Regions from separate parts of the Photorhabdus antumapuensis genome, predicted to be linked through region 4. Evidence: predicted binding sites of a transcription regulator. Region 4 holds the regulator's gene; each other region holds the start of a gene.
What was found. Region 4 encodes PurR, which represses purine synthesis genes. Its sites were predicted from a motif close to CANGCAAACGTTTGCNTG; they were not measured.

Region 1 (4,672 bases), on a different contig from region 4:
TCCAGTTCAATACCCATCTCATTTAACTGATTACGAGCAGAATCTGCCAACGGCCAATCTTTATTTTTTCGTGCATCATTACGCTGCTTAATCAGTGCTTCAATTTTAGCAATCTCTTCATCGTCAGCCTGAACACCACAGTGCAAGAATTGTTCCGACTGTTGTTGCAACAAACCTAAAATACCTGCCAACTTGCGTAATTCAGCCGCTAAGCCATTCGCTGCGTCAATATCTTCTGATTTCAGACGGTTGATTTCACGTGCCATATCAAACAGTACCGAATAAGCCTCTGGCGTATTGAAATCATCATTCATTGCTTCAATGAAACGCGCTTTAAATACTTCACCACCGGCCGGCTGTACAGAAGCATCTGTACCTCGCAGAGCTGTATAAAGTCGTTCAAGTGCAGTACGGGCCTGCTTTAGGTTATCTTCTGTATAATTAAGCTGACTGCGGTAATGGCCTGACAGCAAGAAATAACGTACCGTCTCGGCATCGTAATATTCCAATACGTCACGGATAGTAAAGAAGTTGTTCAGCGATTTGGACATCTTCTCTTTATCCACCATCACCATCCCAGAGTGCATCCAATAGTTCACATACGGGCCATCATGGGCACAAGTAGATTGCGCAATTTCATTTTCATGATGCGGAAACATCAGATCAGCCCCACCACCATGAATATCAAAATGATGACCTAACTGTTTATTGTTCATGGCAGAACATTCAATATGCCAACCAGGACGGCCCGCTCCCCACGGCGATTCCCAGCTTGGTTCCCCAGGCTTGGACATTTTCCACAATACGAAATCCATCGGGTTACGCTTAACATCAGCCACTTCCACTCGCGCCCCTGCTTGTAACTGGCTGAGATCCTGACGGGAAAGCAACCCGTAATCATGATCACTCTCGACGGAAAACATGACATCACCATTATCTGCGACATAAGCATGACCACGTTTTATCAACGATTCGGTCAGCTCAATAATCTCCGGGATATGCCGGGTCGCACGAGGTTCCAGATCAGGACGTAAGATATTCAGCGCATCAAAATCTTTATACATTTCCGCCAACATACGACCGGTCAGATCATCACAGCTTTCACTGTTTTTTGCCGCACGTTTGATGATTTTGTCATCAACATCGGTCACATTGCGTACATAAGTTAAATCGTATCCCAAATAGCGCAGATAACGAGCAACCACATCAAAAGAAACAAAGGTTCTGCCGTGACCAATATGGCACAAGTCATAAATCGTGATACCACACACGTACATCCCGACTTTCCCTGGATGGATTGGCTTAAATTCTTCTTTCTGACGGCTGAGGGTATTGAAAATTTTTAGCATCGAGATTTTCCGTAAATTCACTGTACGTGTGTTAAAAATAACGAATTGATAATTCTGGATTTATGTCTTTATCTTATCAATACATGCTCGATATGGCATAGTCCAATAGGATATTGAAACCTGATATTAAGCGCTTTGCAAGGTTGGCGATCAATATAGCCCACTGAAACTAATAGGTACTGACTCATTATGGTAGATGTGATATAAAAGCCGCCTGGTCCAAATGCCCTAAACTGGGTTAATCAAAACTATTATTAGGATTTCAATTATGGTGACTTTCCATACCAATTTTGGCGATATCGTAATCAATACTTTCGCCGATAAAGCTCCTGTAACTGTTGAGAATTTCTTGAACTACTGCCGCAATAGCTTCTACGATAATACTATTTTCCACCGTGTTATTAACGGTTTCATGATTCAGGGTGGTGGATTCGAACCTGGTATGAAACAAAAGCCGACTGATGCAGCTATCAAAAACGAAGCCAATAACGGTCTGAAAAACAACCGTGGTACTTTGGCAATGGCTCGCACCAACGATCCACACTCAGCAACGGCGCAGTTCTTCATTAACGTTGTTGATAATGATTTCCTGAACTTCCGTTCTGAGCGCCCTGATGGTTGGGGTTACTGCGTCTTTGCCGAAGTAATTGAAGGTATGGATGTTGTTGAGAAAATCAAAGGCGTTTCTACCGGCCGCAGCGGGATGCACCAAGATGTACCACTCGAAGATGTTATCATCGAAAAAGTAACCGTCAGCGAATAATTCTCTGTATATGTGCACACTTTTTATCGCGGATTTACATCTCAGCGAACATGAACCGGCAATCACTGCCGGTTTTCTGCGTTTCTTGCGTGAGGATGCTATTCAGGCAGATAGCCTCTATATTCTCGGCGATCTGTTCGATTACTGGATTGGCGATGATGATAACAACCCTCTCCACCGTGAAATCGCTAGCGCATTAAAAACCGTGCAACAACAAGGTGTTACCTGTTATTTTATTCATGGTAACCGTGATTTTCTGCTCGGCTCGCGCTTTGCTAAAGAGAGTGGCATCATATTGCTTCCACAGGAAAAAGTACTGGAACTGTACGGTAAGCGAGTGCTTATTCTGCACGGCGATACCTTGTGTACTGATGACGAAGGTTATCAACGATATCGTAAGCGGGTTCATACCCCGTGGATCCAACGTCTGTTTCTATTATTACCTCTGTCTATCCGTCAAAAAATTGCCGTCAAAATGCGAGCAAACAGCCAATCGGTCAACAGCAGAAAATCCGAAGCCATTATGGATGTAAACCAGCAAGCTATTATTGACACTTTTAAGCGGTATCAAGCTGACTGGATGATTCATGGACACACCCACCGCCCTTTTGTACATGAAATTCCTCTGCATGATAAAACCGTTTACCGTGGTGTACTTGGTGCATGGCATCATCAGGGATCAATGTTCAAAATAACGGATAAATCAATCGATCTCATCTCTTTCCCATTCTGATTAACCAGGAACACCCACATCCGGGTATCACTAATGAAAGTATAAAGTAACGCAATCGTTTTCCTTAGCTTGTGAGCATGATATGATCCGCGGCCTTAAAGCGTTATTTTCATTCTGGTGGACGTTAAAGCACAGGAGCATTTGATTTATGACTGCCCAACCTGATTTAGCAGGAACAACTCAACACAATGCCAAAATCGCCATTGTCATGGGTTCTAAAAGCGATTGGACGACTATGCAGCACGCGGCTGATATTCTCATTTCTCTTAATGTACCTTTTCATGTTGAAATTGTTTCTGCTCACCGTACGCCCGATAAACTATTCAGTTTTGCCCACCAAGCTGAACAAAATGGTTTTGATGTCATTATCGCTGGCGCCGGTGGTGCCGCTCATTTACCTGGCATGCTGGCTGCTAAAACGCTGGTGCCGGTTCTCGGCGTACCGGTACAAAGCGCTGCGCTGAATGGGGTAGACAGTCTCTACTCTATCGTACAGATGCCAAAAGGGATTCCTGTCGGCACGCTTGCGATTGGGAAAGCCGGCGCGGCAAACGCAGCCCTATTGGCCGCACAGATTCTGGCTCGTCATGATAAAGATTTACTGAAACGCCTCAGCCACTGGCGTGAAACACAAACTCAGGATGTACTCGACAATCCCGATCCACGGGAGGAAGCATGAAGCCAGTTTGTGTATTAGGTAATGGTCAACTCGGTCGCATGTTACGTCAGGCGGGAGAACCTTTAGGCATCACAGTTTACCCTGTTGGTCTGGATGCAGAACCGGAAGCGGTTCCTTATCAGAATAGCGTTATTACCGCTGAAATTGAGCGCTGGCCGGAAACGGCCCTTACCCAAGAACTAGCCCGCCATAAGGCTTTCGCGAATCGAGATATTTTTCCCCGTCTGGCTGATCGTCTGCCACAAAAGCAGTTAATGGATAGCCTTGGGCTAGCAACTGCTCCGTGGCAATTATTGTCTGATACCAACCAATGGCCGCAATTATTCTCTGAGCTCGGTAATTTCGTTATCGTTAAACGCCGCATTGGTGGTTATGATGGCCGAGGGCAATGGCGTATTCGTCCTGGAAATGAAACAGAATTACCCGCCGATATTTATGGTGAATGTATTGCTGAGCAAGCAATTCCTTTCTCTGGCGAAGTTTCATTGGTAGGTGCCCGCAATAAGAATGGCGATTGTGTATTCTACCCATTAGCGCAAAATTTGCATCAAAATGGCATTCTCCGTGCCAGTATTGTCTCTCCTCAGGAAAATTGCCATTTACAGCATTACCATTTACAACAACAAGCCGAAAGTATGTTGTCAGCCATTATGCACGAGTTGAAATATGTCGGCGTGATGGCAATGGAATGTTTTATTGTCGATGATAATTTACTGATCAACGAACTCGCACCGCGCGTTCACAACAGTGGTCATTGGACTCAAAACGGCGCATCTATCAGCCAGTTTGAATTACATCTCCGTGCTATTCTGGATTTGCCCATACCTCGGCCAGAAGTCACTGCGCCGTCAGTTATGATCAATTTGATTGGTACAGATATCAATACACAATGGCTTAGTTTGCCCTTGGTACATTTACATTGGTATGAGAAAGAAGTTCGCCCCGCACGCAAAGTGGGTCACCTTAATCTTTCTCACTTTGATAAAAATGAATTAAAAAATACATTGCAGAAACTTATCCCCATGTTGCCATCTGAATATCAGAGTGGCCTTGAATGGGCGCAGGAAAAATTAATGTAACTAACATCTGACACTGGCATTGTTTATTGATCTGATTATCTTGATTTGTGTCCACAATAGTCCTACAGT
Region 2 (6,352 bases), on a different contig from region 4:
TGCGCCATTCATAACAATCTCGATAGCCAATTAGTAGTCAATACCACAAACCACGGGGCTATTCGGGGTTTGCCGGACGATGCCGTCATTGAAACCAATTGTGTTATTAATGCGAAAGGCGCCCACCCGCTAACGTTTGGCCGCCTGCCTGACAGTATGTATTCTCTGACACAACAGATAAAAACCTATGAACGCTTAACAATCAAAGCAGCAGTTCATGGCGACCGCAATGCTGCACTGTTAGCACTGATCACCAATCCATTGGTTGCCGATGTAGATATTGCTTCACCACTGTTAGATGACGTATTGACGATAAACCGTGATTATCTGCCACAATTTCGATGAATAAACAGCAATTAATTTGAAATTAGGATCGGAATAAAGTTAAAGAGATACCCATTATTGCCAACTAATACTGGTATCGTTAATTGATTTTGTCACTTTTTTTGCGGTGCAATACGCAATTATTTCTCACACTAAGTTAAAACAGGAGAGTCTGTATTATACTGCGATGAAATCAATTGATTGAAGATTACAGATTTAACCGGAGCTGTTTTTTCGAAGTCTCATTTGATGCAAAAAACAACTTATACCTTATGGATTTCAAGATGCATCGCGACGGCAAAGGAACGAATCCCCGGGAGCATAGATAACTATGTGACCGGGGTGAGTGAGTGCAGCCAACAAAGAGGCAACTTGAAAGATGACGGGTATAGATAATAACACGCTATTTGAGAGGTATCCTACAAATAACCATAATCAGATGATAAGGATTATGTACGCAGTTGAAAGGCTGATTAATGAGCACTATAATGCGGTTAGCCCTAGTGGATACATTTTGCTAGCCGCAGATGAGCGACTGAACAAGGTCTATAAACGATATATTAATCGATTTGTGACACAAAACGGCTTTACCATGACAGATAAGTTAGCTCCAAACGGGAGGGGTTATGTCATATATACATAACGAACAAGCTGAAAAAGAAAATCTTGAACTCGAAAGAGCAGTAGCTAAAAAAGCTGAACGTATGAGAGTGGCTTACAGCGCCCTAAAAAAATCCAAAAGAGAGGGTACTGTTCAATATCTCAATGAAAAACGAAACTGGTACGTAGTCCGATAAACACTTGAAGGGAGCTTTTCGCTCCTTTTTTACTCCACAATAAACAAACTACTTATACCTAATAGATTTCGAGTTGCAGCGCGGCGGCAAGTGAACGAATCCCCAGGAGCATAGATAACTATGTGACTGGGGTGAGTGAAAGCCGCCAACAAAGCAGCAGCTTGAAAGATGACGGGTATAGTAGATACTCATACTAATTAATGTACATTTATAGAGACGTAGAAATGCGCATTCAAGCAGTTTTGCAAAAATGGGGAAACAGTATTGCTCTGCGATTATCGGGAAATCTGAAAACGATACCTAATCTTGAAACAGGTGATATCGTAAACATTAATATCAGTGAAGAAGGATTAATTATTCGAAAAGCCGTCAAGAAACGATTAACCGAGTCTGACTTATTAAATAGCTTATCCGCTTATACTGCGCATGCTGATGAACTGGCAGTTCCGAATCACAAGGAGCTCAATTACTGATGTTTGTTCCTAAACGTGGAGATATTTGTTGGCTTGCTTTCAAACAAAATCTCCCTTACGAATAAAATGATAACCATCATCCCCACCTGTTCATAATGAAAATGACTCCAAGCAGGGAGAAATCAGTTCAAGTTTATTGCCCTGTTATTTACCGTGCTTAACAGACTCAACGGAAGATTCAATATACCGTTCTTCTGGGCGAAAGACAGCAATCAGACGGAAAATCAAACTTATACCGATACCGACAATCGTTGCCAGCGCCATGCCTTTGAGTTCAGCAACACCGATATTAATTTTCGCCCCACTGACACCAATGATAAGAATAACGGAAGTCAGGATAAGATTTTGTGCTTTATTGTAATCCACTTTGGAATCAATCAACACCCGAATACCTGACGCGCCAATAACCCCATAAAGCAACAGCGAGACACCACCCATGACCGGAACCGGCACGGCTTGAATTACCGCCGCCAGTTTACCGACGCAGGAGAGCAGAATCGCCACTACCGCAGCGCCCCCAATAACCCAGGTACTGTAAACTTTGGTAATTGCCATGACGCCAATATTCTCGCCATAAGTCGTATTCGGCGTTGAACCAAAGCAACCGGAAATCACGGTTGAAAAACCATTTGCGAACATAGAACGATGCAACCCCGGCTCTTTTAGCAAATCTTTCTTTACAATATTCGCCGTTACAACCAAATGACCAACATGTTCAGCTATGACAACCAGCGCCGCAGGCAAGATTGTCATAATAGCGAACCATTCAAAACGTGGTGTATAAAAAGTTGGCAATGCAAACCACGGTGCTTCACGTACCGGCGTCAGGTCAACTACGCCCATCAGGAACGCCAATGCATAACCTACCAATACGCCAATGAGAATCGGGATGATAGCCAGGAATCCTCGGAACATAACTGAACCAAGAACGGTTACCGCCAACGTTACCAGAGAAATGGTCAATGTTGTTGAATCAACATCGGCACCTTCTGCCGGACGCAAACCCGCCATATCAGCCGCCACACCCGCCAGTTCCAGACCGATAACAGCAACAATCGCCCCCATTGCCGCAGGGGGAAACAGCACATTAATCCAACTTCGCCCTGCCACCTTAACAATCAGTGAAACCAGACAAAATAGCACACCGCACAGAATAAACCCTCCCAGAGCCAATTCATATCCCAGAGGCAACAACAATAAGACCGGTGAAATAAAAGCAAAGCTCGATCCCAAATACGCCGGAACCTTTCCTTTACAAATCACCAGATACAACAATGTACCGATACCATTAAATAGCAGAACTGTCGCCGGGTTGATTTTAAACAAAATCGGCACCAATACCGTCGCACCAAACATAGCAAAAAGATGTTGGAAGCTGAGTGGAATAGTCTGTAAAAAAGGAGGCCGCTCATCTACCCCTATAATGCGACGGGTCATCTTATTTATCCTCTTAATATTATCGCGTCAGAACCAAAAAAAGCCGACTTAAAAGTCGGCTAGCTAACCTATTATTTCGTACCAAATATTTTATCGCCTGCATCCCCCAAGCCAGGCACAATGTATCCCTGTTCATTGAGTCTTTCATCAATAGAAGCCGTATACAGTTCCACATCGGGATGGGCTTTTTCCAGCGCGGCAATACCTTCGGGAGCAGCCACCAAAACCAGCACTTTAATCGACTGACAACCTGCTTTTTTCAATAAATCGACAGTTGCAATCATGGAACCACCGGTTGCCAACATGGGGTCAACCACCAGCGCCATACGTTCATCAATATTGGAAGCCAGTTTCTGGAAATAAGGGACAGGTTCTAAGGTTTCTTCATTACGATAAACCCCTACGACGCTGATCCGGGCACTGGGAACATTCTCCAATACACCATCCATCATACCCAATCCCGCACGCAGAATCGGTACGACGGTTATTTTTTTACCTTTAATCTGCTCAACTGCTACTGGGCCACACCAGCCATCAATAGTGACTTTTTCTGTTTCTAAATCAGCAGTTGCTTCATAAGTCAAAAGGCTTCCAACTTCTGCGGCCAGTTCACGAAAGCGTTTGGTGCTGATATCATTCGCTCGCATCAGGCCGAGTTTATGTTTAACAAGAGGGTGATTCACCTCAACGATCTTCATGGACCTCTCCTACTGTATGTCATGTCGCCAGCAGACAAAAAAACCGCGAGATTATACCTTCTTTTACCCATAACACCACTACCAATCCGTTGATTTTCATCAAACATAGCCCAGCTTGCCGAGAACTGAGATCCTAAACAAGAGTCTCGCAAACGTTTGCTTAGACTGTTAGAATTGTTACTATTCTGTCTTAATTTATCAAACGCAACCGCCTTGGGGGCTTCGAGTGACCAACAAAACCTCTCTCAGTTATAAAGATGCTGGTGTCGATATCGACGCCGGTAATGCCTTAGTCAACCGTATTAAAGGTGTTGTAAAACAGACCCGTCGCCCAGAAGTGATGGGCGGTTTAGGTGGATTTGGCGCTTTATGTGCATTACCACAAAAATACCGCGAGCCAATTCTGGTTTCTGGTACTGATGGCGTGGGTACCAAGTTGCGTCTGGCAATGGATCTCAAACGCCATGACACGATTGGTATTGACTTAGTTGCAATGTGCGTCAATGACCTGGTTGTTCAAGGTGCAGAACCCCTGTTTTTCCTTGATTACTATGCCACCGGGAAACTGGATGTTGATACGGCTGCCAGCGTTATCAGCGGTATCGCAGAAGGCTGTCAATTATCCGGCTGTGCTCTGGTTGGTGGCGAAACCGCAGAAATGCCGGGGATGTACCACGGTGAAGATTATGATGTTGCCGGCTTCTGCGTTGGCGTGGTTGAAAAATCAGAAATCATTGATGGCAGTAAAGTTCAGGCGGGTGATGCCTTGATTGCCCTCGCCGCCAGTGGCCCTCACTCAAACGGCTATTCTCTGATACGCAAAATTCTGGCCGTCAGCAACACCGATCCAGAAGCAACAGAGCTTGAAGGTAAATCACTGGCCGATCACCTGCTCGCCCCGACAAAAATTTATGTGAAATCTCTTTTATCCTTGATTGAACAGGTTGATGTTCACGCTATTGCTCATCTAACCGGTGGCGGTTTCTGGGAAAATATTCCGCGTGTCCTGCCTGAAAATACCCAAGCACAGATTAACGAATCCAGTTGGCAATGGCCGGCCATATTTAATTGGCTGCAACAGACTGGCAACGTTAGCCGTCATGAAATGTACCGCACATTCAACTGTGGTGTCGGGATGGTAATTGCATTACCACCAACAGAAGTTGAGCACGCGCTTGAATTACTTAATACCGCCGGTGAAAAAGCCTGGCAAATCGGTACTATCGCAACTCTGAAAGAGGGTGAACAACAGGTTGTTATTCAATGAAAAATATCGTTGTACTCATCTCTGGCAGTGGCAGCAATCTCCAAGCGGTGATTGACGCCTGCCAGCAGAACAGAATCAATGGGCAGGTTTGCGCGGTATTGAGCAATACCGCAAATGCTTACGGTCTGTTACGCGCTAAACAGACGGATATTCCCACCCATGTTATTAGCCCGAAAAACTATGCAGATCGTCAGGCTTATGATGAAGCGCTAAAACACGCGATTGATCAGTATCAACCAGATTTGCTGGTCCTCGCGGGTTATATGCGTATTCTGACGCCAGATTTTGTGCAACACTATCTTGGCCGCTTGTTAAACATTCATCCTTCTCTATTACCCAAATATCCTGGCCTGCATACTCACCGCAAAGCGATAGAAAACGGAGATACAGAACACGGCACTTCCGTCCATTTTGTCACAGAAGAGTTGGATGGCGGCCCGGTGATCCTACAAGCTAAAGTGCCTATTTTTGCCGGTGATCAGGAAAATGAGGTTGTTAAACGGGTTCAAACTCAGGAACACAGCATCTATCCATTAGTTATCAACTGGTTTGTCGAAGGGCGCCTAAGTATGGTTAATGGCAAAGCGTATCTGGATGGAAAGATTCTCCCTCCAGAAGGCTATGCCGCAGAATAATCTATTTATTAACGGCTAATTACAGTACAGTGCTGTGGTAACATACCCGGCACTGCGAACTATTATTAATTATGTTCCTTTTTTATTAAAAACACTGAGGTGTCAAATGTCTGGTGGTTCTCATACTCCACCTGTTAGGTTACGCCCCCTTGAGCGGGAAGATCTGCCTTTTATCCATCAATTAGATAACAATGCTAGCGTCATGCGTTACTGGTTCGAAGAACCTTATGAAGCTTTCGTTGAACTGTGCGATCTCTATGACAAACATATTCACGACCAGAGCGAGCGCCGATTTATTATCGCAAGTTCTGACGCCAAAGTTGGTTTGGTTGAATTAGTCGAAATCGACTATATCCACCGCCGGTCAGAATTTCAGATTATCATCGATCCCGCCTATCAGGGCCAAGGCCATGCAACCAAAGCGGCAAAACTGGCAATGGAATATGCATTTTCCGTACTTAATCTGTATAAACTCTACCTGATTGTTGATAAAGAGAATATCAAGGCCATTCACATCTATAATAAGCTAGGTTTCTATATTGAGGGCGAATTAATAGACGAATTCTTTATTAATGGCAGTTACCGCACAGCCATTCGCATGTGCGTTTTCCAACATCAATATTTTGCATCCAAGGAAGATGAAAAAATGAGTCAACAATTACAGACCATAATATAGCGACAAACGACGCCCCGTCGTATTCAAAGTTTTAATACTTTTACC
Region 3 (6,352 bases), on a different contig from region 4:
CTACGCCCAATGACCAGAGATAACCGACTACCGAGGCAGAATAACCTGCCTTTTCCCAGTAAATCGCACTGAAGCTGTAATATCCCGCGTGGGCTCCCTGCAATAAAGCCACACATAACAGGAATCGACGTACCGATTTTTCAGACAACAACTGTTTAAATGACACAACATCCACTTTGGTAGATTTAGTTTCACCAACAGGCATGATAGAGGGACTAAGTAATGTCACCAACAACGTAGAGAAGACGCTAAACAATATCGTGATGAGGATGGCACGATGTCCCCAGACAGAAATTAATTCCCCGGTTAATGCTGAACTGATAATAAAGGCAATTGAACCCCAGACGCGTATTTTCCCATAATCAAAGGGAAATTGTTTCTGCCATGTTCCTGCCAGCGCATCACTCAATGGCATCATCGGCGAAAAAAATAGGTTGAAGCCAATCATGACGAACAGGAGCCACGCCCAATGATTTCCTAATGTAAAGGCAACAACGAAAATAAAGGTTAGTAATGCCGATATGCGCAACGCAAAAATAAGTTTTGCGGGATCTTTAACGGTAGGCGTGATTAATAAACTCCCCAGGAAACGGGAAACCAAACCAGCACCCAATAAAATCCCCATCATATCGGGTTTTATTCCCTCACCCTGGAGCCAGACTGCCCAGAAAGGCAAAAATATCCCGTAAGAAAAGAAATACGTGAAATAATCTAACGCCAGCCAGCGCGTCGATCGAATAACCATTAGTCCTCCCTGGTAAAAAATGCAAAAAACCCGCCCTTAACTAACTTGGTTAACTCAAGCAATTAAGATATTGAGAGTTATCTTGAAATGGATATTTCTCAGGAAAAATCCACACATCACTCTTCAATTTCTCACTTAAGCAAACAATGTTAGCCGGAGCAGGTTTTATACCCGTTATCTTTCAAGTTGCCTCTTTGTTGGCTGCACTCACTCACCCCGGTCACATAGTTCGCTATGCTCCCGGGGATTCGCTCCCTTGCCGTCGCGATGCATCTTGAAATCCATAGGGTATATAATGACTTATTGAAATTTTAATTTATGCGTAAACCGGATATTTTGCGCAAATAGCCAGAACTTTCTGCTTAGTTGTTTCAATGGTCGCTTCATCATTGATGTTGTCCAATACATCGCACATCCAGCCAGCTAATTCACGCGCTTCTGCTTGTTTAAAGCCACGGCGGGTAATCGCCGGCGTACCAACACGCACACCAGAAGTGACAAATGGGCTTTTCGGATCATTAGGCACGCTATTTTTATTTACCGTAATGTTGGCTCGGCCCAACGCAGCATCAGCATCTTTACCGGTGATGTCTTTATCAACCAGATCCAGCAGGAACAGGTGGTTCTCTGTACCGCCAGAAACTACTTTGTAACCACGTGCCAAAAACACTTCAACCATAGCTTTCGCGTTATCAGCAACCTGATGTTGATATGCTTTGAATTCTGGTTCCATTGCTTCTTTCAATGCCACCGCTTTGCCTGCAATAACATGCATCAAAGGACCACCCTGACAACCAGGGAATACAGAAGAGTTCAGTTTTTTATACAACTCTTCGTCGCCACCTTTCGCCAGGATCAAACCACCACGTGGACCCGCCAGTGTTTTATGCGTCGTGGTAGTGACGATGTGAGCATGAGGAACCGGGTTAGGGTACACCCCTGCGGCGATTAGGCCAGCAACGTGTGCCATATCAACGAACAGATAAGCACCAATGCTATCTGCAATTTCACGCATCTTTGCCCAATCAACCACACCAGAGTAAGCCGAGAAACCGCCGATAATCATTTTTGGCTGATGTTTTTGAGCTTGTGCCGCGATATCGTCATAATCGATTTTACCGCTTTCATCGATACCATAAGGTACAACGTTGTATAACTTACCAGAAAAGTTAACCGGAGAGCCGTGAGTCAAATGACCGCCATGTGCCAAATTCATCCCCAGAACCGTATCGCCCGGTTGCAGCAAAGTCATATAAACGGCCGCATTCGCCTGAGAACCAGAGTGTGGCTGAACGTTGGCATAATCAGCACCAAATAGTGCCTTAGCACGATCGATAGCTAACTGTTCAACAACATCTACATATTCACAACCACCGTAGTAGCGTTTACCCGGATAACCCTCAGCATATTTGTTAGTAAGTTGAGAGCCCTGTGCCTGCATAACTCTTGGGCTGGTATAGTTTTCAGAAGCAATTAACTCGATATGTTCTTCCTGACGAACAACTTCTTGCTCCATCGCCTGCCATAGTTCGGGATCATAACTAGCAATATTCATTTCACGCTTTAACATTGGGTTCTCCTGACTCAGCTAACTTCTCTTCAAACAACACCCCCAAAGGGCCGAATGGCACACAGTGTAAACCCTTTTCACCGAATGAGATAGTCTTGACAAAATATTTTACGCAAACGATTGCATATCCATTACAAGCAAAGTCTATGTCCTAAATAGTGTAATGAAAATTACGCTGCATTTTTCCTCTTTTGTCGGAATTTATGACCTAAAGTAGTCCTTTCCTTAGTGTAAATATCTTTTAGGAATATTTTTTTCACCATAAAGACCACACGCTATATTTACAAAGTCCCCAAAAGAGTATAAGTTGCATTTAAATTACATGTTATAACTTTCGTTACCCACTTGAAAGAAATTCAGGAGTTTCACTATGCTGGATAGCCAAACTATTGCAACTGTCAAATCAACTATTCCACTACTTTCTGCTACTGGTCCAAAACTGACAGCACATTTCTATGAGCGGATGTTTAAACATAATCCTGAGTTGAAAAACACCTTTAATATGAGCCATCAACTTAATGGTGATCAGCGTGAAGCCTTGTTCAATGCGATCTGCGCCTATGCAGCCAATATTGATAACTTAGAAGTACTACTACCCGCAGTGGAAAAAATCGCTCATAAACACGCTAGTCTGAATATTCAACCAGAGCATTATCAGATTGTCGGTACTCACCTGTTGGCAACGTTGGATGAAATGTTCCAGCCGGGAAATGAAATTTTGGACGCCTGGGGAAAAGCTTATGGTGTGCTCGCTGATGTTTTTATCAATCGTGAAGAGCAAATCTATCATAGTGGTGAATCAACAGACGGCGGCTGGCGTGGCTGGCGTCCATTCCATATCAGCCGGAAAGAGCTAAAAAGTGATGTCATTTGTAGCTTTGAATTTGTACCACAAGATGGCGGGAAAGTGATGGATTACAAACCTGGCCAGTATCTGAGCATTTATTTGGAAGATGATAGTTTTGCTAACCGAGAAATTCGCCAGTATTCACTGACGGCAGCACCAAACGGCTCCAGTTACCGGATTGCAATTAAACGTGAACCACAAGGAATCGTTTCCAACCATATGCACGATAAACTACAACAAGGTGATACCGTCTGGCTGGCCGCTCCACGCGGCGATTTCTTCCTCGATATTAAGCCAGAGACGCCGGTTACTCTGATTTCAGCGGGGGTTGGCCTGACTCCCATGATGAGCATGTTGCATCACCTCCACCAGCAAAACCATAATAGCCAGATTAATTGGTTACATGCGGCGGAACACGGCGGCCATCACGCGTTTAGCAATGAAGTCGCAGCGATTGCGCAGGCAATGCCGAATTTTGCTAGCACAATTTGGTATCGAGAACCAAGAGATGAAGATCAACAAGGTATTCATTATCAACACAAAGGTTTTATGGATCTGACGGTTCTGAATGAGACATTGAAAACAGAAGGAATGCATTTCTATTTCTGTGGTCCAGTCCCCTTTATGCAATATGTAGCGAAACAGTTATTAGATATGGGAATTGATAAACAATTTATTCACTATGAATGTTTTGGTCCACATAAAGTGATTTAAATTTTCAACTTAATATTACAGTGATAATAGCCAATAAAGTGAACTGAACAGAAACTATCTTTAAATTTATGGGCTCTAATATTCATGTATATTGAATGTGCTTAATATGACTGAAAAAACCAGTTCATCACTATTTTAGAGACTTTATGGCGTTTGTTTATCATGGAGCCGGCCCCATTGGATGTCAGCTCCATTGATTTCAAAAGCATCTAGCCGACACTTAGGCGATCAGGGAAAACCTGTTTATTCCGTAATGTATATCCGTTGGTTTTGAATGAAGCTCTAAGATGGTGGGTCGTGCAGGATGACTCGGCCTATGGCCTCGCCCTTCGGGCCAGCGCTCACGCGCTGTTGTCTCGCTTCGCTCGGCTCGAACCTGCAACCAATTGATTAAAAATCAACTGCTCTACCGACTGAGCTAACGACACATCTAGGGAATCCGTTTTTGAATGAAGCTCTAAGATGGTGGGTCGTGCAGGATTCGAACCTGCGACCAATTGATTAAAAGTCAACTGCTCTACCGACTGAGCTAACGACCCATCTAGGGGAATTTGTTTTGAATGAAGCCTCAAGATGGTGGGTCGTGCAGGATTCGAACCTGCGACCAATTGATTAAAAGTCAACTGCTCTACCGACTGAGCTAACGACCCATCTTGTGACTTCTCTCGGCAACGGCGGCATATATTACTGATTTCTCCGCGCCACGCAATGATTATTTTTTCAAATTACGTTTAAATGCTTATTAAGCACTCGATTAACCCCGAAAATGTATTACTACGCCCTTCCGGGGCCAATAATTACAGCGTAGAAAGCTTTTTCTCCGCCAATTTAGCCGCATTCGAACCAGGATATTGGTTCATGACCTGCTGATAAACCGATCTCGCTTTATCCTTTTGGCCCTTGTCTTGCATGATTAAACCAACTTTATAAAGCGATTCACCACTCTTCTGCGACTTAGGATACTCTTTTACTACCGTAGCAAAGTAATAAGCGGCTTCGTCTTTCTTACCCTTGTTATAGTGAAGTTGCCCTAACCAGTAATTAGCATTAGGCATGTAACTCGATTTTGGGTAACTCTTCACGAAATTCTGAAAGGCCACAATCGCTTTATCATACTCTTTGGTATTCACTGCCAAATGAACAGCCGCGTCATAATCACCCTTCTCACCGCCCGTGCCGACAGATGATGATGCCTGATTGCCACGATTACTTGCCGTTGAAGAAGCGGTATTTGCAGTAGGCTTACTCCCCTCAGAACTGGTAGCCCCTTCCAGTTGCTGATAAATATCCTTCTGCCGCTCTATAATCTGATTGAGCTGATATTGGTTCTCCTGAATCTGCCCTCGAAGCATGTCAATATCACGTTGAGAATCAGCTAGTTGTTGCTGGAGCTGAGTTAATAGCTGACTGTGAGCATTAGAAATACGCTCTAATTGGGTAAGACGCTCGTCGGTGGAGCCCGATCCGACATTACTGATTGGCGCTTGGGCAATAGCGGCCCAAGGAACCGCTACGCCAACCAATAACGACAGACCCAAAAAATGATGTCTGAAGTTACTGTTCATGAACTACTCTTAGTATGCCAGTACTGCGCGACGGTTTTTACCATAGGCTGCTTCGTCGTGACCCAGTACAGCAGGTTTCTCTTTACCGTAAGAGACGATAGAGATTTGCTCACCGGAAACACCTTTGCCTTGCAGGTACATTTTCACTGCATTAGCACGGCGTTCACCTAATGCGATGTTGTACTCAGGAGTACCACGTTCGTCAGCATGTCCTTCTACAACAACTTTGTAAGATGGGTTGCTGCGCAGGAATGCTGCGTGAGCGTCTAACAGCTGAGTAAAATCTGAGTTGATATCGTATTTGTCAAAACCGAAATATACGATGTTGTTGTTTTGTAGCTCTTGCATTTGCTGACGAGCTAATTCCTCTGCTGATAGACCCGCATTAGTTTCATTAACAGTGCCTACACCAGTCTGATCGTTATCAGCATTCTTGTTAGAACTACACGCTGCTACGGCCATAACGGGTAAAGCTAACATCAGCCCTTTTAGCACTTTGTTCAGTTGCATCTCTTTGATCCTTTTAAAATTTGCCATACATATTATTATGCATCACAGATACGGCGACCAAGCAGGAAATTTTACCTGTCCATCGGTTGCCGGAAGACGCGCTTTGAAACGCCCGTCAGTCGAAACTAGCTGCAATACAGTCCCCAACCCTTGGGTGGAGCTATAAATCACCATAGTGCCGTTAGGTGCGATACTCGGCGTTTCATCCAGGAACGTGTCCGTCAAAATTTGAACGGCTCCCGTTGCCAGATCTTGTTTAGCAATGTGCTGCTTACCACTCTCTGAGCTGACCATCACCACAAAATTACCATCTGCACTCACATCAGCATCCTGGTTTTGTGTGCCTTCCCAAGTGAGACGTTGCGGAGCACCGCCATTAATATCGATTTTGTATAACTGTG
Region 4 (6,352 bases):
CGATCACCAGCCGGAGGAAGAGATATCGTGCACCGGAGTTCTGGGCAACTTCGCCCCTTCATGACGTTTCGTGCACAGGACTGCTGACGAAACCTGTTCAGAAGTTGGCTGCACATCGGGCTGTCAGCCCTGTGAACTGGTGCAGTCGCCTTCTGAAAATGACATCAACTATCATATTCATACAGAGTCAATAAAAACGAACATTATTCCCGCTCTGGAGATTAACCCAAAAGCAAGAAATTTTGCTTATGCTAATGAGGCCGATATATTGAATCTGGCTTTGTTTGGCAAGACAGCCAGTGACTGGCGCAAAGAGAACCCGGAACTAAAAGGCAATATACGGGACTATGCCACACTGGAACAGCTTGTCGTGTTATCTAATTTAGAAAGCTTCAATGCTGAACTTATCGGGCAAGGCCTCTCTACCAACGACAGGTTCCAAAAGCTGAATCGCGTTGCGGTCAGTCAAATGGAGATCCTGATAGAAAACAAATCCATTGAAAAACTTAAACAATTAAAATAGGCCGTTCATGCGAATTGGGTATATATACCCTTCATCTTTCAAACTACTGCTTTGTTGGCTGCTTCCACTCACCCCAGTCACATCGTTATCTATGCTCCTGGGGATTCGTTCACTTGCCGCCGCGCTGCAACTCGAAATCTATTAGGTATATAAGTGATGAAAAAATTACTCTGTCGCGTTTTCGTCCTGAGAACGATATTTATCAGCAGTTTCTTTGATTAATGTTTGTAACTCACCACGCTGATACATTTCAATGACAATATCGCATCCACCTATCAATTCACCTTCCACCCAAAGCTGAGGAAAAGTTGGCCAATTAGCATATTTTGGCAATTCTGCACGAATATCTGGATTTTGCAAAATATCTACGTAAGCAAAACGTTCACCACACGCAGATAAAGCTTGAACCACCTGCGCAGAAAAGCCACAACTTGGCAATTTAGGAGAACCTTTCATATACAATAAAATCGGGTTTTCTTTAATTTGGCGCTCAATCTTCTCAATAGTCGTCATTTTTATTTCCTTTAAACCAACAGTATGTTGATAACCAACATCGTCACAATATTGCGGAGAATACCATTTTCTCTCATTAATATGCATCCTGATCTTTTCTTATCCTGGCACAAATGACATCATTTCCACTGTTATTTATCGTAGAAATTGTTAAGATGACCATAAACTTACCGACACAGCAGTGAAAAATTTTTAGTTCTGGGCGTTAATTAACTGGGCATTTGTTGCAAAAAATCTGGCTTAACAACTATCAGATTAATTTATTATTATCTGTTTTAACACGCAAAGGCAAAGGGCAGATAAACCATTGAGACTATCTGCCCAATTACCCTTCAACGTAAAGCCCAATTTTTAAATCATCCAATCAGTTCAAAATATCAGGCAAAGATCAAGCAAAGAGCGGCAAAAATGGCAATCATCACCAACGTGCTGACAGCAGTAAATAAACCAAGCTTCAAATCGGTATTCATAAAGCCTCCTCAGAATAAAAAGTTTATAACGACAAAAACCAGTCTATTGAGATGGTTAATTGCCCTTACATAAGGAAAAGCATAAATAGCGATTACCACACATTTTATAACACTGATTATTGCTTTCACTTTTGAGCCAGATCAGACAAAATCCAGGATTTATCGCTAACTTATTGCCAGCCCCTCTATGTAAAGGGCTAGCAAGCGATTAACAAAGCGTTTTAAATTTAGACCAAAAGGTCAGGAGTCTTTCACCTCATGGCAACGATCAAAGATGTGGCTAAGCACGCTGGCGTCTCAACCACCACCGTATCCCATGTTATTAATAAAACCCGCTTCGTCGCTGAAGATACTAAAGCTGCTGTTTGGGCTGCTATTAAAACACTGAATTATTCACCCAGTGCCGTTGCTCGCAGTCTGAAAGTTAACCACACAAAATCGATCGGATTACTGGCAACGTCCAGTGAAGCCCCCTATTTTGCTGAAGTCATTGAGGCTGTTGAAAACAGTTGTTATAGCAAAGGCTATACGCTGATTTTATGTAACTCACACAATAACATTGATAAACAGAAAGCCTATCTAGCCATGCTGGCACAAAAACGTGTGGATGGACTGCTAATTATGTGTTCAGAATATCCGGAACAGTTGTTGGGAATGTTGGAAGATTATCGCAATATTCCAATGGTCGTCATGGATTGGGGACAGGCCAGAAGTGATTTCACCGATACTATTATTGATAATGCATTCCACGGCGGTTATCTGGCTGGTCGTTATCTTATCGAACGAGGTCATCGTGATATTGGTGCGATCCCCGGCCCTCTGGCACGAAATACCGGAGGCGGCCGTCATCAAGGATTCTTAAAGGCATTAAAAGAAGCTAACATTCCGATCAGAGAAGAGTGGATTATTCAGGGGGATTTTGAACCAGAATCGGGCTATAAAGCCATGCATCAAATCCTGAATCAAAAACAGCGCCCAACTGCGGTTTTCTGCGGCGGAGATGTTATGGCCATGGGGGCTATTTGTGCTGCTGATGAATTAGGATTACGCGTCCCACAGGATATTTCTGTCATCGGTTATGACAATATACGCAACGCTCGCTATTTCTCTCCGGCATTGACCACCATTCATCAGCCAAAAGAACGATTGGGGCAGATGGCGTTTTCCATGTTACTGGACCGAATAATCAATAAACGTGAAGATGCACAAACTATTGAAGTACATCCACGCTTGGTTGAGCGACGTTCTGTCGTGGATGGTCCATTTATCGACTATCGTCGTTAATCCGCTTTATTCATCTTGAAGCCATTCAGCATTAAGAGTTTCACTATCGCCAAGATAGTCAAGCAGCCAACTTAATGCTGGAGAATGGCTGTTTTGAACCCATGCCAAACAACATGGACTGTCTGGTAAAGGCTGTTCCAATTCCAGCACGGCTAGTTTATTCTGCCGAATAAGCGGCATTGCCCTATGTTCAGGCACCATTCCCACACATAACCCTTCGTTTAGACAAGACAGACCAGACTCCCAATCAGGCACCACCAATCGGCGCTGATTATCCAGATTCCAAGTGTCACGCTTCGGTAAATTACGGGATGTATCTTCAAGGCACAAACTTGGATAAGGCCGCATTTGGTCATCAGATAGCGGACCCGGCAACTGGGTCAGCGCATGGCCTGCGCTAACCACACATAGCCAGGGCATAAACCCCATATCTCGGAAACTATATCTTTCCCCGACTGGAACTACCCGGGTTGCACCAATTGCAACATCCACTCGACTATTCACCAGTGCGTCCCACACACCATTAAACACTTCCTGATGAATAAAAAGTTCTATATCAGGAAAATGGTGGTAAAAATCAAGAATAAGCTGGCGACTACGCGCTGGTTTGACAACGAGATCAATTGCAATACTAAATTGCCCTCGCCAACCGTTTGCAACTTGTTGACACTGGTGACGAGTGTCAATCATTTTTTTGATAACAGAACGAGCTTCTTTAATAAAAATAGCGCCTGCCTCAGTTAATTCCACATCCCGATGACGACGCTCAAACAACGAAACAGCAAGCCACTCTTCCAGTTGTCTTACAGTATAACTGATCGCAGAAGGGACACGGTGAAGCTCCGATGCAGCGGCACTAAAACTGCCTGTTCTGGCAACCGCATCCACGACTTCAAGTGAATATTCCGACCACATAATTTCACCTTTCAATTTTTTTCACAGCACTATGCAAATATTACCATTTCACAAGTAAAAATCACGACATATAGAATATGTGTCAATATTGTTATCTCCCTATCACTGCAAATTATTTCAATCATGACATTCAAAGAGAGTAATCAAATGAAAAACTCAAGTCAGTTCATGTTCTACCTTGCAGGCTTGAGTATGCTAGGTTATCTGGCTATTGATATGTATCTGCCAGCATTCGGCACTATGCAACAAGAATTAGAGACATCGGCAGAAGCAATCAGTGCCAGCCTAAGCATCTTTCTTGCAGGTTTCGCCTTTGCTCAACTTTTGTGGGGGCCTCTTTCAGATCGCTTTGGCAGAAAACCGATTATCATCACCGGGCTGTCCCTGTTTTCTATTGGCTGTCTGGGTATGATGTGGATAACAGACGCCACCCAACTTTTAGTTTTGCGTTTTATCCAAGCCATAGGTGTTTGTTCAGCCGCAGTCTCATGGCAAGCATTAGTGATTGATCGCTATGAGGCCAATCGTACCAAACATGTTTTTGCAACGATTATGCCTCTGGTTGCGCTCTCCCCTGCCCTGGCACCTTTGATGGGAGCCTGGCTGTTACAACACGGCGGCTGGCGCATGATTTTCCTAGTCTTACTGACAATCACATTATTACTGTTGTTTTTTACGCTGTTCTTGCAAGAAAATCGCAAAAACCGTGAAACTCAAGCGCCAACAAATAATGTCTCTTTCCTTACTCTACTGAAATCACCGCTATTTAATGGCAACGTTCTGATATTTGCATCATGCAGCGCCGGCTTTTTTGCCTGGTTAACAGGCTCACCTTCGATTCTCGGAAAGATGGGATATACCCCGGATGACATCGGTCTGAGTTATATACCTCAAACGCTGGCCTTTATCGTTGGAGGTTATGGATGCCGCAGTATTTTAGCCAAAATAAAAAGTGAGATTATTTTCCCTTATCTGTTAATTGGCTATGCTGTCAGCATGATTGTGCTCTATTTAATTGCAAAATTTAGCGAGCCAACTCTATTCACCATTCTGGTACCTTTTTGCTTTATGGCTGCGATGAATGGTGCGTTATACCCAATTGCAGTAGCAAACGCTTTATCCGCTTATCCACAAGACAGTGGAAAAGCCACTGCATTACAAAACACGCTTCAATTAGGACTCTGTTTTATTGCCAGCCTGATTGTATCAGCATTTATCAGCAATCCACTTATATCCACAACCACTGTCATGGTTTCTACCGTTGTTCCGATGGCATTAGGATATTTTATACAGCGGAAAAAAAACACTGATCGCCGCATTCAAACAGTTGAACAAAATTCCTGATATTAATCAGATTGTTATATATACCTAATAGATTTCGAGTTGCATCGCGACGGCAAGGGAGCGAATCCCCGGGAGCATAGATAACTATGTGACCGGGGTGAGTGAGTGCAGCCAACAAAGAGGCAGCTTGAAAGATAACGGGTATAAATAAAGGCTGCTAATTATCAATTAATTGCAGCCTTTATTTATTAATTGATAAAACAATTTTACGCTTTTATACTCAATACGTTCCCTATTATAAATAACCTGGAATTTGAGGTTTTCAGTAGCAATGACTGCCCCCATTAAACTCATGGATTAGTCATCTTTAAGATTTTTTACTTTGATTCTTTGTTATTTTTTGCATTTTGCGTCTTAGCATCCTGCTTTATTAGCTAAGTGCCTATCCCATAGGCGTAATTGTTGCAGGCAGTTTGGACACGGACAGCGCGGAAAAACCGGAGCGTACACGTAGTACGTGAGGATTTTGAGCACTGCCCAAGTTCGCTCTTTATGGCAAAGAAGGGCAAATAAAATAGCCCTATTGGGATAGGCAGTAAAACGAGCTCCTCAATATTCCATCACATTAACGTTGGAGAGTATATGAGTTCATCCTGTATTGAAAACCCGAAAACAGCCATTAACTCCTGGCAGAGAATTGCCAATGAGATGCTAAAAGAAGCAGGTATTCAAATTAATGGTCACAATCCTTATGATATCCAGATAAAAAATCCTAATTTCTATAAAAGAGTTTTACAACAAGGTTCGGTAGGATTAGGTGAAAGTTATATGGATGGCTGGTGGGATTGTGAGCGGTTAGATATTTTCTTTTATCGCGTTTTACGCGCTGGATTAGAAAATAAAATGCCTAATAATTTCAAAGATACGATGAGAATCGCAATAACCCGCTTACGTAATCTACAAACGCCAAAACGGTCATGGATTGTCGGTCATCAACATTATGATTTAGGAAATGATCTTTTTACCCGTATGCTTGACCCTTATATGCAATATTCCTGCGGATACTGGAAACAAGCTGAAACACTGAAACAAGCTCAGCTTGATAAGTTGAAACTTATCTGCGAGAAATTAGAACTCTCTCCAGGTATGACCCTGCTGGATATTGGCTGTGGTTGGGGTGGGCTATCGGCTTATGCTGCTAAAAATTATGGTGTTTCCGTAACAGGTATAACTGTTTCAGCCGAACAACGGAAATATGCACAGAAACAATGTAAGAATCTGGATGTGAAGATCATTCTGAAAGACTATCGGGATTTACATGAGCAATTCGACAAAATTGTTTCTGTCGGTATGTTTGAACACG

Region 1: the regulator PurR is predicted to act here: its motif matches at 2,894-2,911, upstream of purE (5-(carboxyamino)imidazole ribonucleotide mutase).
Region 2: the regulator PurR is predicted to act here: its motif matches at 3,875-3,892, upstream of purM (phosphoribosylformylglycinamidine cyclo-ligase).
Region 3: the regulator PurR is predicted to act here: its motif matches at 2,425-2,442, upstream of glyA (serine hydroxymethyltransferase).

Annotation. Positions count from the first base shown of each region.
Region 1 covers NZ_JAHZMK010000012.1:67,812-72,483, forward strand. The annotation lists gene cysS (cysteine--tRNA ligase) at 1-1,349, opposite strand, end outside; gene ppiB (peptidylprolyl isomerase B) at 1,618-2,112, shown strand; gene lpxH (UDP-2,3-diacylglucosamine diphosphatase) at 2,123-2,845, shown strand; gene purE (5-(carboxyamino)imidazole ribonucleotide mutase) at 2,994-3,524, shown strand; gene purK (5-(carboxyamino)imidazole ribonucleotide synthase) at 3,521-4,603, shown strand.
Region 2 covers NZ_JAHZMK010000010.1:54,780-61,131, reverse strand. The annotation lists gene KZ793_RS02380 (6-phospho-beta-glucosidase) at 1-345, shown strand, start outside; gene KZ793_RS02375 (hypothetical protein) at 951-1,121, shown strand; gene KZ793_RS02370 (AbrB/MazE/SpoVT family DNA-binding domain-containing protein) at 1,346-1,594, shown strand; gene uraA (uracil permease) at 1,739-3,031, opposite strand; gene upp (uracil phosphoribosyltransferase) at 3,103-3,729, opposite strand; gene purM (phosphoribosylformylglycinamidine cyclo-ligase) at 3,956-4,996, shown strand; gene purN (phosphoribosylglycinamide formyltransferase) at 4,993-5,631, shown strand; gene speG (spermidine N1-acetyltransferase) at 5,738-6,307, shown strand.
Region 3 covers NZ_JAHZMK010000007.1:32,095-38,446, forward strand. The annotation lists gene KZ793_RS00710 (3-phenylpropionate MFS transporter) at 1-745, opposite strand, end outside; gene glyA (serine hydroxymethyltransferase) at 1,062-2,315, opposite strand; partial or broken gene hmpA (NO-inducible flavohemoprotein) at 2,683-3,876, shown strand; tRNA gene KZ793_RS00725 (tRNA-Lys) at 4,165-4,304, opposite strand; tRNA gene KZ793_RS00730 (tRNA-Lys) at 4,340-4,415, opposite strand; tRNA gene KZ793_RS00735 (tRNA-Lys) at 4,451-4,526, opposite strand; gene cpoB (cell division protein CpoB) at 4,674-5,441, opposite strand; gene pal (peptidoglycan-associated lipoprotein Pal) at 5,451-5,951, opposite strand; gene tolB (Tol-Pal system beta propeller repeat protein TolB) at 5,994-6,352, opposite strand, start outside.
Region 4 covers NZ_JAHZMK010000018.1:41,875-48,226, forward strand. The annotation lists gene KZ793_RS07975 (hypothetical protein) at 71-523, shown strand; gene KZ793_RS07980 (Grx4 family monothiol glutaredoxin) at 689-1,036, opposite strand; gene purR (HTH-type transcriptional repressor PurR) at 1,765-2,790, shown strand; gene punR (DNA-binding transcriptional activator PunR) at 2,797-3,705, opposite strand; gene punC (purine nucleoside transporter PunC) at 3,853-5,049, shown strand; gene cfa (cyclopropane fatty acyl phospholipid synthase) at 5,632-6,352, shown strand, end outside.